2 regions of the Streptomyces sp. PH9007 genome follow, and region 1 is predicted to be linked to the other one. Evidence: predicted binding sites of a transcription regulator. Region 1 holds the regulator's gene; the other holds the start of a gene.
What was found. Region 1 encodes HspR, which represses chaperone genes until heat shock. Its sites were predicted from a motif close to TTGAGNNNNNNNNNCTCAA; they were not measured.
Positions count from the first base shown of each region.

Region 2: lon (endopeptidase La) is a predicted target of HspR. The motif match lies at 1,785-1,803, and genes of this name have one in related genera.

Region 1 covers NZ_CM187440.1:3,321,382-3,326,794, forward strand. The annotation lists gene grpE (nucleotide exchange factor GrpE) at 1-160, shown strand, start outside; gene dnaJ (molecular chaperone DnaJ) at 257-1,471, shown strand; gene ACTFAP_RS15155 (heat shock protein transcriptional repressor HspR) at 1,475-1,960, shown strand; gene ACTFAP_RS15160 (alpha/beta fold hydrolase) at 2,189-2,974, shown strand; gene ACTFAP_RS15165 (hypothetical protein) at 2,986-3,432, opposite strand; gene ACTFAP_RS15170 (phosphatase PAP2 family protein) at 3,511-4,155, opposite strand; gene ACTFAP_RS15175 (N-acetylmuramoyl-L-alanine amidase) at 4,194-5,413, opposite strand, start outside.
Region 2 covers NZ_CM187440.1:5,280,619-5,286,031, reverse strand. The annotation lists gene lon (endopeptidase La) at 1-1,762, opposite strand, end outside; gene ACTFAP_RS24360 (Sco1979 family transcriptional regulator) at 1,944-2,843, opposite strand; gene ACTFAP_RS24355 (YhjD/YihY/BrkB family envelope integrity protein) at 2,818-4,278, opposite strand; gene ACTFAP_RS24350 (acyl-CoA dehydrogenase family protein) at 4,296-5,413, shown strand, end outside.

The sequences.
Region 1 (5,413 bases):
CGCGCGGGTCGGTGTCGCCGAGCCGCAGCCGGGCGCGCAGCCCGCGGCGGCGGGGGCCGACTCCGCGGCCGAGCAGCAGGAGGACAGTGCGTCGACGTCCGAGCCGGAGAACGGAACCGGCGGCGGCAAGAGCGATGCCGCCGCTCCGGACGAGGGCTGAGGCCGGGGGAATGCGGCTGCTGATCGGAATCGGCCTCACCGGGACGACCGGTGAGGCCGGACGGGCCGGGAAGGCCGGAGAGGAGGGATGCCGGGGATGAGCACCAAGGACTTCATCGAGAAGGACTACTACAAGGTCCTCGGCGTCCCGCGCGACGCCACCGAGGCGGAGATCAAGAAGGCGTACCGGAAGCTCGCCCGCGAGAACCATCCGGACGCCAACAAGGGTGACTCCCGCGCCGAGGAGCGGTTCAAGAACGTCTCCGAGGCGTACGACGTGCTCGGTGACGTGAAACGCCGCAAGGAGTACGACGAGGCGCGCGCCCTCTTCGGCGGTGGCGGCTTCCGGCCCGGCCCCGGGGCGGGCGGCCAGCAGTTCAACTTCGACCTGGGTGACCTCTTCGGGGGCACCCAGGGCGGTCCCGGCGCGCCGGGCGGCCCGGGCGGGCCCGGTGGCCCGGCCGGCGGCTTCGGCGGCGGCGGGGGCATCGGCGACGTCTTCGGCGGACTGTTCAACCGGGGCGGCGCGGGCACCCGTACGACCGCGCCGCGCCGTGGGCAGGACGTGGAGTCCGAGGTGACGCTGAGCTTCACCGAGGCGGTCTCGGGTGCCACCGTGCCGCTGCGGATGTCCTCCAGCGCGGCGTGCAAGGCGTGTTCGGGCACCGGCGACAAGAACGGCACGCCGCGGGTGTGCCCGACGTGTGTCGGCACCGGCCAGGTCAGCCGGGGCGGCGGGGGCGGGTTCTCGCTCACCGATCCGTGCGTGGACTGCAAGGGCCGGGGCCTGATCGCCCAGGACCCGTGCTCCGTGTGCCGGGGCAGCGGGCGGGCGACCAGCTCCCGCACCATGCAGGTCCGCATTCCGGCGGGCGTCGGCGACGGGCAGCGTATCCGGCTGCGCGGCAAGGGCGCCCCGGGCGAACGCGGTGGCCCGGCCGGTGATCTGTATGTCGTCGTCCATGTGGACGAACACCCCGTGTTCGGCCGCCGTGGTGACAATCTGACCATTACGGTGCCGGTGAGCTTCCCCGAGGCGGCCCTCGGGGGCGAGATCTCCGTGCCGACGCTGGGCGGCCCGCCGGTCACGCTGAAGCTGCCGCCCGGCACCCCGGGCGGGCGCACCATGCGCGCCCGGGGCAAGGGCGCGGTGCGCAAGGACGGTTCGCTCGGCGATTTGCTGGTCACGATAGAGGTAGTGGTTCCGCGGGATCTGAACGAAGCGGCGCGCAAGGCCCTGGAGGAGTACCGGACGGCCGCCGGGGACGATGACCCTCGGGCAGCGCTGTTCGAGGCCGCGAAGGGAGAGTGACGAATGGACGGCTGGAACGCACCAGGATCCGGGCCCCGCTCACCAGGTGGAGGCCCCGGGCCGGGCCCCGGCCCGCTGACCGACGACACCCCCGTGTACGTCATCTCGGTCGCGGCCCAGCTGTCCGGACTTCACCCGCAGACGCTGCGTCAGTACGACCGGCTCGGTCTGGTCTGCCCCGACCGTACGGCCGGGCGCGGGCGGCGGTACTCCGCCCGTGACATCCAGATGCTGCGCGAGGTGCAGCGGCTGAGCCAGGACGAGGGCATCAACCTCGCGGGGATCAAGCGGATCATCGAGCTGGAGCATCAGGTGGCGGTGCTGCGCGCACAGGCCGCCGAGATGCAGCAGGCGCTGGAGGGCGCGGCGCTGGCCATGCGGCAGCGCGAGGCCCAGGTGCACGCCTCCTACCGGCGGGACCTGGTGCCCTACCAGGACGTCACCCACCAGGGTGCCGTCGTGGTGTGGCGGCCCGACCGGCGCGGCTGAGCGGAACGCGCGTACGAGGGGCCCGGTGCGAACGCACCGGGCCCCTCGCCGTGCGCGGGGCGGCTGTCCGGCTCGGGCGCCCGCCGGGCGTCCGTCACCCGGCGCCGGGCGGCGCGGGACGACGAGGGGCCGGGGGCGCTCCGGTGGTCGGCGGTGGTGGCTCTCCGCTGGTGCCGGGCCGGGAAAACGGGGGGACCGGTGCGTGTCCGGGAACCTAAGGTCGCGTGCATGGCATGGACAGCACCTGGACTGGATTCGGGCGGGGACGGGATATCTCTGCTCGCCCTGCACGGCAGCTTCGGGCGGGGGGCGATCTTCGCGCGTCTCGCCGCCGATCTGGGCCCCGCCTTCCGGGTGCTCGCGCCCGACCAGCGCGGTCACGGGCACTGTCCGCCGCGCCCCGGTGGTTTCGGCGTCGAGCGGTTCACCGACGACGCCGAGCGGTTGTTGACGGATCTGGTCCAGGAGCGGGGCGGCCGGCCGGTCGCGGTGCTCGGCCACTCGCTGGGCGGGATCGTCGCGTACCACCTCGCCGCGCGCCGGCCCGACCTGGTGTCCGCGCTGATCATCGAGGATGTCGGCCCGGTGATGCGGCGCCCGGAGATCGAGCGTCCCGTGCTGGACGTGCGCGGCTGGCCGGCCACCGCGCCCACCCGGGAGGCGCTCGCCGCCGCGATCGAGGCGGCCGGCGTACCGGATGCCACGTACTTCATGGCCAGCGCCGTCCCGGACGAGGAACGCGGCGGCTGGCGGCTGCTGTTCGACTGGGACACGATGACGGAGGTGCAGGCGGGCGGAGTCGGGGACTGGTGGCCGCGATGGCTCGGCTCCCGCTGCCCCGCGCTGGTGCTGCGCGGCGGACACAGCACGCTGCTGCCCGGCCCGCTGGCCCGGGAGATGACCGCCCGCCGCTCGGGGGCCCGGCTGCTGGAGTTTCCCGCCGCCGGGCACTGGATCCACGACGACGACCCGGTGGGCGTGGCGGAGGCCGTCCGCGGCTTCCTCACCCCCTGAGTGGGGCGCGGTCAGTCGAAGACCATGTCGCACCAGTCCCGTTGCCACTCCTCCAGCCACTCACGGGCGGGTCCGCAGTGACCGCCGCCGTCCCGGTTTCCGTGGTGATCGCCGCGGCCGGGGCCCGGTGCGTGTTCCTCCGTACCGGCGTCCTCCTCCGCGCCCTCCGCGCCGGCGGGCGCCGGGTCCGGTTCCGGCTCGGGTTCGGGTTCCGGCTCGGGCGCCGGGGGCGGTGCCGGGGTCGGCGAGGCGGGCGTGAGCCCCTCCTCGGGAGGTTCGGCGGCGACCGCCTCCGGCGTCCACGGCGCCACCTTCAGCGGGGTGTCCGGGCCGGGCGCCGTCCGTTCCACCTGCGGGGAGGGCCCCGGATCCGGCCCCGCCTCGACGGCGGCACCACACCCGGCAACGGCTGACACCACGGCCACCACGACGGCGGCTCCCAGCGAACGCGAACGCATCCGCCGAGTATGGACCTCTCAACACCCCTGGTGCCACCGGCTGTTCACCGGCAGGGACCGTACGCGGCGGACGCCCGGTCAGACCGGCAGGGGCAGCCGTTTGGGCGCCAGCGTCGGGACCGCCGGCAGCACCAGGAACACCAGGAAGCCGGCCAGCAGCCAGCCCCCCAGCACATCCGTCGCCCAGTGCACCCCGAGGTACACCCGGCTCACTCCGACCGCCACCGTCCAGCACAGCAGTAGCACCACGGCCGCCGTCCGTGCCGCGCTGCGCCGCACGGTGAGCAACAGCACCGTGCACAGGGTGAATCCGGCCAGCGCCGAGGTCGTGGTGTGCCCCGAGGGAAAGGACGGCGCGGCGGCGTGCACCACCCAGTCCACCGACGGCGGACGGGGCCGGTTGATGACCTGCACCAGCCCGTACCGCAGCAACTGCCCCACCACCAGCGCCCCGACCCCGGCCAGCGCCCCGACGGCGATGCCGCCGGAGCGCCGCGCCGCCAGCGCGCCGGCCAGGGCCATCAGCAGGATCGGCACCACCCCGGTACCCGAATCGGTGATCGCTCTCATCACCTGGGTGAGCCCGGAGGAGCGGTGCTCCACAAACCAGTTAGTCAGCGCGGTGTCGATCCCGAACGGCTCGCGGCCGTGCACCAGCACGGCCACGGTCAGCAGCACGAACAACACACCTGAGACGGCGGCGGTCAGCAAAGAGCGGGCCATTGGGGCAGGTTAGGCCCCCTTCCGGCCCCTGCCGCGCGTCACCGCGCGGACCAGCGCACGCTGACATCGCTCGCTTTGACGAAGCCGATCCGGTGCCCGACCTGTATCTGGTAGTACGTTTCGCCGCGCACCACCTGATGGTCGGCCGGGTCGAACGTCACCGCCCGGTAGTACTCGCTGGTCGTCCGCAGCCCCACCGCGTACACCTGGTCCGCCGGCACTTCGTAACTCAGCGGGCTCACCGGCTGGTACGGCACGTCCGGCGGGTACGCGGACTCCTGCGGGTAGGCCCGCCCGTACACCGGGATGGTCTCCGCGCCCCGCTTGCCGGTGACGACCCAGCCCTGCGCGTCGAAGGCGGTCGGTGCTCCGGGCGGATTGTGGAACCACGCCTTCTGGCCCAGGTACCAGATCGCCGTCCACTCCCCGCGCCGCTCCGCGACCGCGAACCGCTGCCCCGCGGTGGCCCGCGCGCCGACGTCGTTGACCCCGGTGGAGGACGTGCCGTCCCCGCCGGGATGGGTGCCGATGTCCCGGACCAGCGGGGCGCCGGCGTCCGGCACGGTGTGCAGCCGCACCGCCGAGGAGCCGTGCGGCGCACAGGCGGTGCCCTCGCAGTCGGTGTACACGGGAGAGTGACGGTCGTAGTCCGGGGCGATGGTCACCAGCCCGCCGCGCGGCCCGGCCGTGGGGTGCAGCGGGGCGCCCAGCAGGTCGAAGTAGTGCGACCAGTCCCAGTAGGGGCCGGGATCGGTGTGCATGCCGGGCACGTTGGCGGTGACGGTGCCCTGGACGTTGTCGTGCCCCAGGATGTGCTGCCGGTCCAGCGGAATGTCGTAGGCGCGGGCCAGATGGCGCACCAGCCGGGCCGAGGTGCGGTACATCGCCTCCGTGTACCAGGCGTCCGGGTCGGTCAGGAAGCCCTCGTGCTCCAGGCCGATCGACTTGGCGTTGACGTACCAGTTCCCGGCGTGCCAGCCGACGTCCCTGGTCGGCACGTGCTGGGCGATGTGGCCGTCGGCCGAGCGCAGGCTGTAGTGCCAGGAGACATAGGCCGGGTCGGCGACCAGCGAGAGAGTGCGCTCCCAGGTGGCCTCGGTGTCATGGATGACGATGTAGTCGATCGACTGGGAGTGCGGCCGGTCGGCCTTGTCGTGGTTGCCGTAGCCACCCTCGTCGTCCAGTTCCTCGTACGGCGCGGGCAGCCAGGCGCAGGAGACGGTGCGCGGGCACTCCACCCGGGGGTCGCGCGGCGGAT
Region 2 (5,413 bases), 2.0 Mb from region 1:
GGCCGCGCAGATCATCCTCGGTGACGGTGTACGGCAGGGTCAGTTCGCCCAGCTCGTTGCGGGCGGCGACCTTGCGCAGCAGCCGGGCAAGGGAGCGTTCCAGGGAACGCACGCCCGCCTCGCGGGTGTACTCGCCGGCCAGCTTGCGCAGCACGCCGTCGGTCACCCCCACCTCGGCGGGGTCCAGGCCCGCCCGCTCCAGCTGGCGGCGCAGCAGGTGCTCCCGGGCGATGGTGACCTTCTCGTCCTCGGTGTAGCCGTCGAGCTGCACCAGTTCCATCCGGTCGAGCAGCGGCTGCGGGATGCCCTCCAGCATGTTGGCGGTGGCCAGGAAGACCACGTCGCTGAGGTCGAGTTCGACCTCCAGGTAGTGGTCGCGGAAGGTGTGGTTCTGGGCCGGGTCCAGGACTTCGAGCAGCGCGGCGGAGGGGTCGCCCCGGTAGTCGCTGCCGACCTTGTCGATCTCGTCCAGCAGGATGACGGGGTTCATCGACCCGGCCTCCTTGATGGCGCGCACGACGCGTCCGGGCATGGCACCCACGTACGTACGGCGGTGGCCGCGGATCTCGGCCTCGTCGCGGACGCCGCCCAGCGCGACCCGGACGAAGCTGCGGCCCATGGCGCGGGCCACGGACTCGCCCAGCGAGGTCTTGCCGACGCCGGGCGGGCCGACCAGGGCGAGGACGGCGCCGCCGCGCCGGCCGCCGATGACGCCCAGGCCCTTGTCGGAGCGGCGCTTGCGCACGGCCAGGTACTCGGTGATGCGTTCCTTGACGTCGGTGAGCCCGGCGTGGTCGGCGTCCAGGACGGCCTTGGCGCCGGTGATGTCGTAGGCGTCCTCGGTGCGGTGGTTCCAGGGCAGTTCGAGGACGGTGTCCAGCCAGGTGCGGATCCAGCTGCCCTCGGGGGAGGCGTCGGAGGAGCGCTCCAGCTTGTCGACCTCCTTCAGGGCCGCCTCGCGGACCTTCTCGGGGAGGTCGGCGGACTCCACGCGGGCGCGGTAGTCCTCGCCCTCGTCGGCGGCGTCGCCGTTCAGCTCGGCCAGTTCCTTGCGGACGGCCTCCAGCTGGCGGCGCAGCAGGAATTCCCGCTGCTGCTTGTCGACGCCCTCCTGGACGTCCTTGGCGATGGACTCGGCGACATCCTGTTCGGCCAGGTGATCGCTGAGCAGGCGCAGGGCCAGCCGGAGCCGTTCGACCGGCTCGGTGGTCTCCAGCAGTGTGAGGCGCTGCTCGGTGGTGAGGAACGGGGAGTAGCCGGCGTTGTCGGCCAGGGCTCCGGGGTCCTCGATCTGCTGGAGCCGGTCGACGACCTCCCAGGCGCCGCGCTGGCGCAGCCAGGCGGTGGCCAGGGCCTTGTACTCCTTCATCAGCTCGGTGACGGCGCCGGGCAGCGGGGTCGGCTGCTCCTCGGCGACGGGGGTGCCCTCGACCCACAGCGCGGCGCCGGGTCCGGTGGTGCCGGAGCCGATCCGCACCCGGCGCAGGCCGCGGATCAGGGCGCCGGGGCCGCCCTCGGAGAGCCGTCCGACCTGTTCGACGCGGCCGGCGACGCCGGTCGCGGCGTAGGAGCCCTCGATCCGCGGCACCAGCAGGACGCGGGGCTTCTCACCGGCGGGGGCCGCCGCCTGGGCGGCCTCGACCGCGGCGCGGACCTCGGGGTCGGACAGTTCCAGCGGGACGACCATGCCGGGCAGCACGACCTCGTCGTCCAGGGGCAGCACGGGCAGGGTGAGTGTGTCGGATGACGATGTCGGTGCCATGACCTCTCCCTCAGCAGACAAGTTGAGTTCACTGCACTCAATGCCGGAGGGCGGCGGGATGTTCCCCGGAGGGCGGGCGTTCGCTGTGAGCGATCAGAGCGGGACCCTGTGCGTCCCCGTGCGGGCGCGCGGGCGTGCTTCGGCCACCGCGCGGGTGGCCGTGCCCGGACGGGCGGGCCGGTCAGCCCTCCCGCAGCAGCCGCTGCAGGAAGGCGGCGGTGGCGGTCGGCGGCTCGGCCCGGAGCACGACCTGGTTCATCACGTGCCGGTACAGCTCTATCTCGGCGGGCTTGTCCGGGTAGACGCCGCCGGTCAGCTGCTCCAGGTACACCACGTCGGGCAGCTCGGCGCCCGGCGGGCGCAGCACCGTCACCGGGCCGCCCACCGCCGCGTGCCCGCCGGCCGAGAACGGCAGCACCTGGATGCTGACGTGCGCCAGCCGGGAGATCTCCAGCAGATGCCCCAGCTGCTCGCGCATCATCGCCGCGCTGCCCATGGAGCGGCGCAGCGCCGCCTCGTCGATCACCGCCCACAGATGGGGCGGGCCCGGCCGGTGCAGAATGCGCTGCCTGGCCATCCGCAGCTCGACCCGGCGTTCCAGCAGCCCGTCCTGCGGCTCGGGGGTGAGCCGGTGCACGGCGCGGCTGTACCCCTCGGTCTGGAGCAGCCCCGGAATGAACTGCTGCTCATACGTACGGATGACCACGGCCGCCTGCTCCAGGCCGAGGAAGACGTTCAGCCAATTGGGCACCACATCGTGGTACGCGTGCCACCAGCCGGGGGTGTTGGACTGCCGGGCCAGAGCCAGCAGGGTGGCGCGCTCGGCGGAGTCGGTCACCCCGTACAGCGTCAGCAGATCATCCACGTCGCGCAGCTTGAACCCGGTGCGGCCCATCTCCAGCCGGCTGATCTTGGAGTGCGAGGCACGGATCACCTCGCCCGCCTCCGCGCCGGTGATCCGGCGGGCCTCGCGCAACTTGCGCAGCCTGGCACCCAGGATCATGCGGGGGACGGTGGGCCCGGATCTGCGGTCGTCCAGGGGCGCCCCGGCGCGCTCACTCACGGCTCTTGTCACGCCCATGTCCGCTCCCATGCCGTAGCCGCGAACGCCTCACTGTACTAGAACCCTTACCCCGCGATCCGGCGCGCACCGTGACCGACTTGGCGCCCCGGCGGTCGGTGCCCCGGATGCGCCGGCGGCGGTCGTCGCCCGCCCGGCGCAGGCGCTCCAGCTCCTCCCGCAGCTCCCCGCGCTGCCACGCCTTCGCCCAGCGGCGCGCGGTCACCATGGGGTCGTCCGGCTCCGGGATGCCCTGCGCCTCGGCCCGCGAACGGCGGGACTTGACGGCCGCCGCCATCGCCGCCCCGGCGGCGGCGCGGGCCCGCTCACTCTCGGCACGGGCGGCGGCGGTGGTGGCGGTGGGCCAGATCCGGTCCACGGCGGCGTTCAGCGCGGCACCGACCAGCACGGCGAAGGCGGACAGCGCCAGCCACAGCAGGATCGCCACCGGCACCGCCAGCGACCCGTACATGCTGGGCCCCTCGACGGTCGCGCGCAGATACGCCTTGAGGGCGTACGCGCACGCCGCCCAGATGGTCAGCGCCACCAGCGCGCCGGGGATGTCCTCGCGCCAGGGCGACCGCACCGGCACCGACACGTGGTACAGCGTCGTGAGGAAGGAGACGCACAGCAGCAGCAGGAGCGGCCAGTACGTGTAGCGCAGCGCGCCGGACAGCTGCGGCACCCACTCGGCGACCACACCGGGGCCGATCACCATGGCGGGCACGGCGATCGCGCCAACCACCATGCTGACCACGTACATGGAGAACGCCAGCAGCCGGGTGGTGGCCGGGTTGCGGTGGCCATCGAGCCCGTACATGACGGTGATGGTGCCGACGAAGACGTTCATCGCCCGCGAGCCGGACCACAGGGCGACGATGAAGCCGAAGGACATCACGTCGGGGCGCGGCCCGGAGACGAGATCGTTGATCAGCGGCGTGATGACCTCGTCCACACCCCGGTCGGAGAGCATCGCCCCGGACAGCTCCAGGATGTGGCCGCGCACGGTGGGCAGGGCCGTGGTGCCGGCCACCGCGTCCAGGCTGGAGAGCAGCCCGATCAGGCCCAGCAGCAGCGGGGGCAGGGAGAGCAGGGTGAAGAACGCCGCCTCGGCGGCCATGCCCATCACCCGGTGCTCGGAGCAGGAGGTGACGGTGTCCTTCAGCAGCAGCCAGGAGAGTCTGCCCTTGGGGATGTTGCGGTAGACGGCGCTGCGCGAGGGGCGCCCGCGCCGTCTGCGCTCCCGTTTCTCCTGCTTCTTCTCCTGCTTTCTGTCGTTCCCGCTGTCCTTCCTGCTGTCATTCCTGTCGTGCTGGTCGTGCTTCCTGCCGGGCGCGGGGTCCGGTGTCCGGCTCCCGGCCCCCTCCCCGGTCGTGCCCCGTGCTGCTTCCCCCCGCCGCGCCGCGCGCTGCCTGCGCTGTCCCTCCGGTATGGGTGCTGACTGTTCGGCGTTCACGCGCATAACGTAACCGCATGACCTCCACCTCCAGCACGCACAGGGTGACCAACCAAGTTCCGCCCCTGGTGGGCCACGACGTCTTCGGCGCGGACGCCGCGCTGCGGGAGGCGGTGGAGCGCCACAGCGGTGATCCGGGGCAGGCGGCGCGCAGCGCGGCGGAGTTGAGCGAGCTGGGCCGGGCGGCCGGCTCGCGGGAGGCGCAGGAGTGGGGGCGGCTGGCCAACGAGAACCCTCCGGTGCTGCGCACCCACGACCGTTACGGCGAGCGGATCGACGAGGTGGAGTTCCACCCGTCCTGGCACCGGCTGCTGGAGCGCGGGGTGGCCGCCGGTCTGACGGCGGCGTGGCCGCGTACGGACGGCCACCTGCGGCGCGCCGCCGCGTTCGTGGTGTGGTCGCAGGTGGAGGCGGGGCACGGCTGTCCGCTGTCGATGACGCACGCCGCGGTGCCCGCGCTGCGCGCCGAGCCTGCTCTGGCCGCGGCGTGGGAGCCGCTGCTGACCTCCACGGTGTACGAGCCGGGGCTGCGCCCGGCGGCCGGCAAGGCGGGGGTGCTGGCCGGGATGGGGATGACGGAGAAGCAGGGCGGCTCGGACGTGCGGGCCAACACGACCGAGGCAGTACCGCTCCAGGAGGACGGGGCGTACGCGCTGCGCGGTCACAAGTGGTTCTGCTCGGCGCCGATGTCGGACATGTTCCTGGTGCTGGCGCAGGCGCCCGGCGGGCTCACCTGCTTCCTGCTGCCCCGGGTGCTGCCGGACGGCAGCCGCAACACCTTCCTCATCCAGCGGCTGAAGGACAAGCTGGGCAACCGTTCCAACGCCTCCGCCGAGGTGGAGTTCGACGGTTCAACCCTGGCGTGGCGGGTCGGCGAGGAGGGGCGCGGGGTGGCCACCATCATCGAGATGGTGGCGGCGACCCGGCTGGACTGCGTGGCCGGGTCCGCGGCGATCATGCGGCAGGCGGTGACCCAGGCGGTGCACCACGCGGCGCACCGTTCGGCCTTCGGCGGCGCGCTGATCGGCAAGCCGCTCATGCGCAACGTCCTGGCGGACCTGGCGCTGGAGTCGGAGGCGGCGACCGCGCTGACGATGCGGCTGGCCGCGGCGCAGGACCGGGCGGCGGCGGGCAG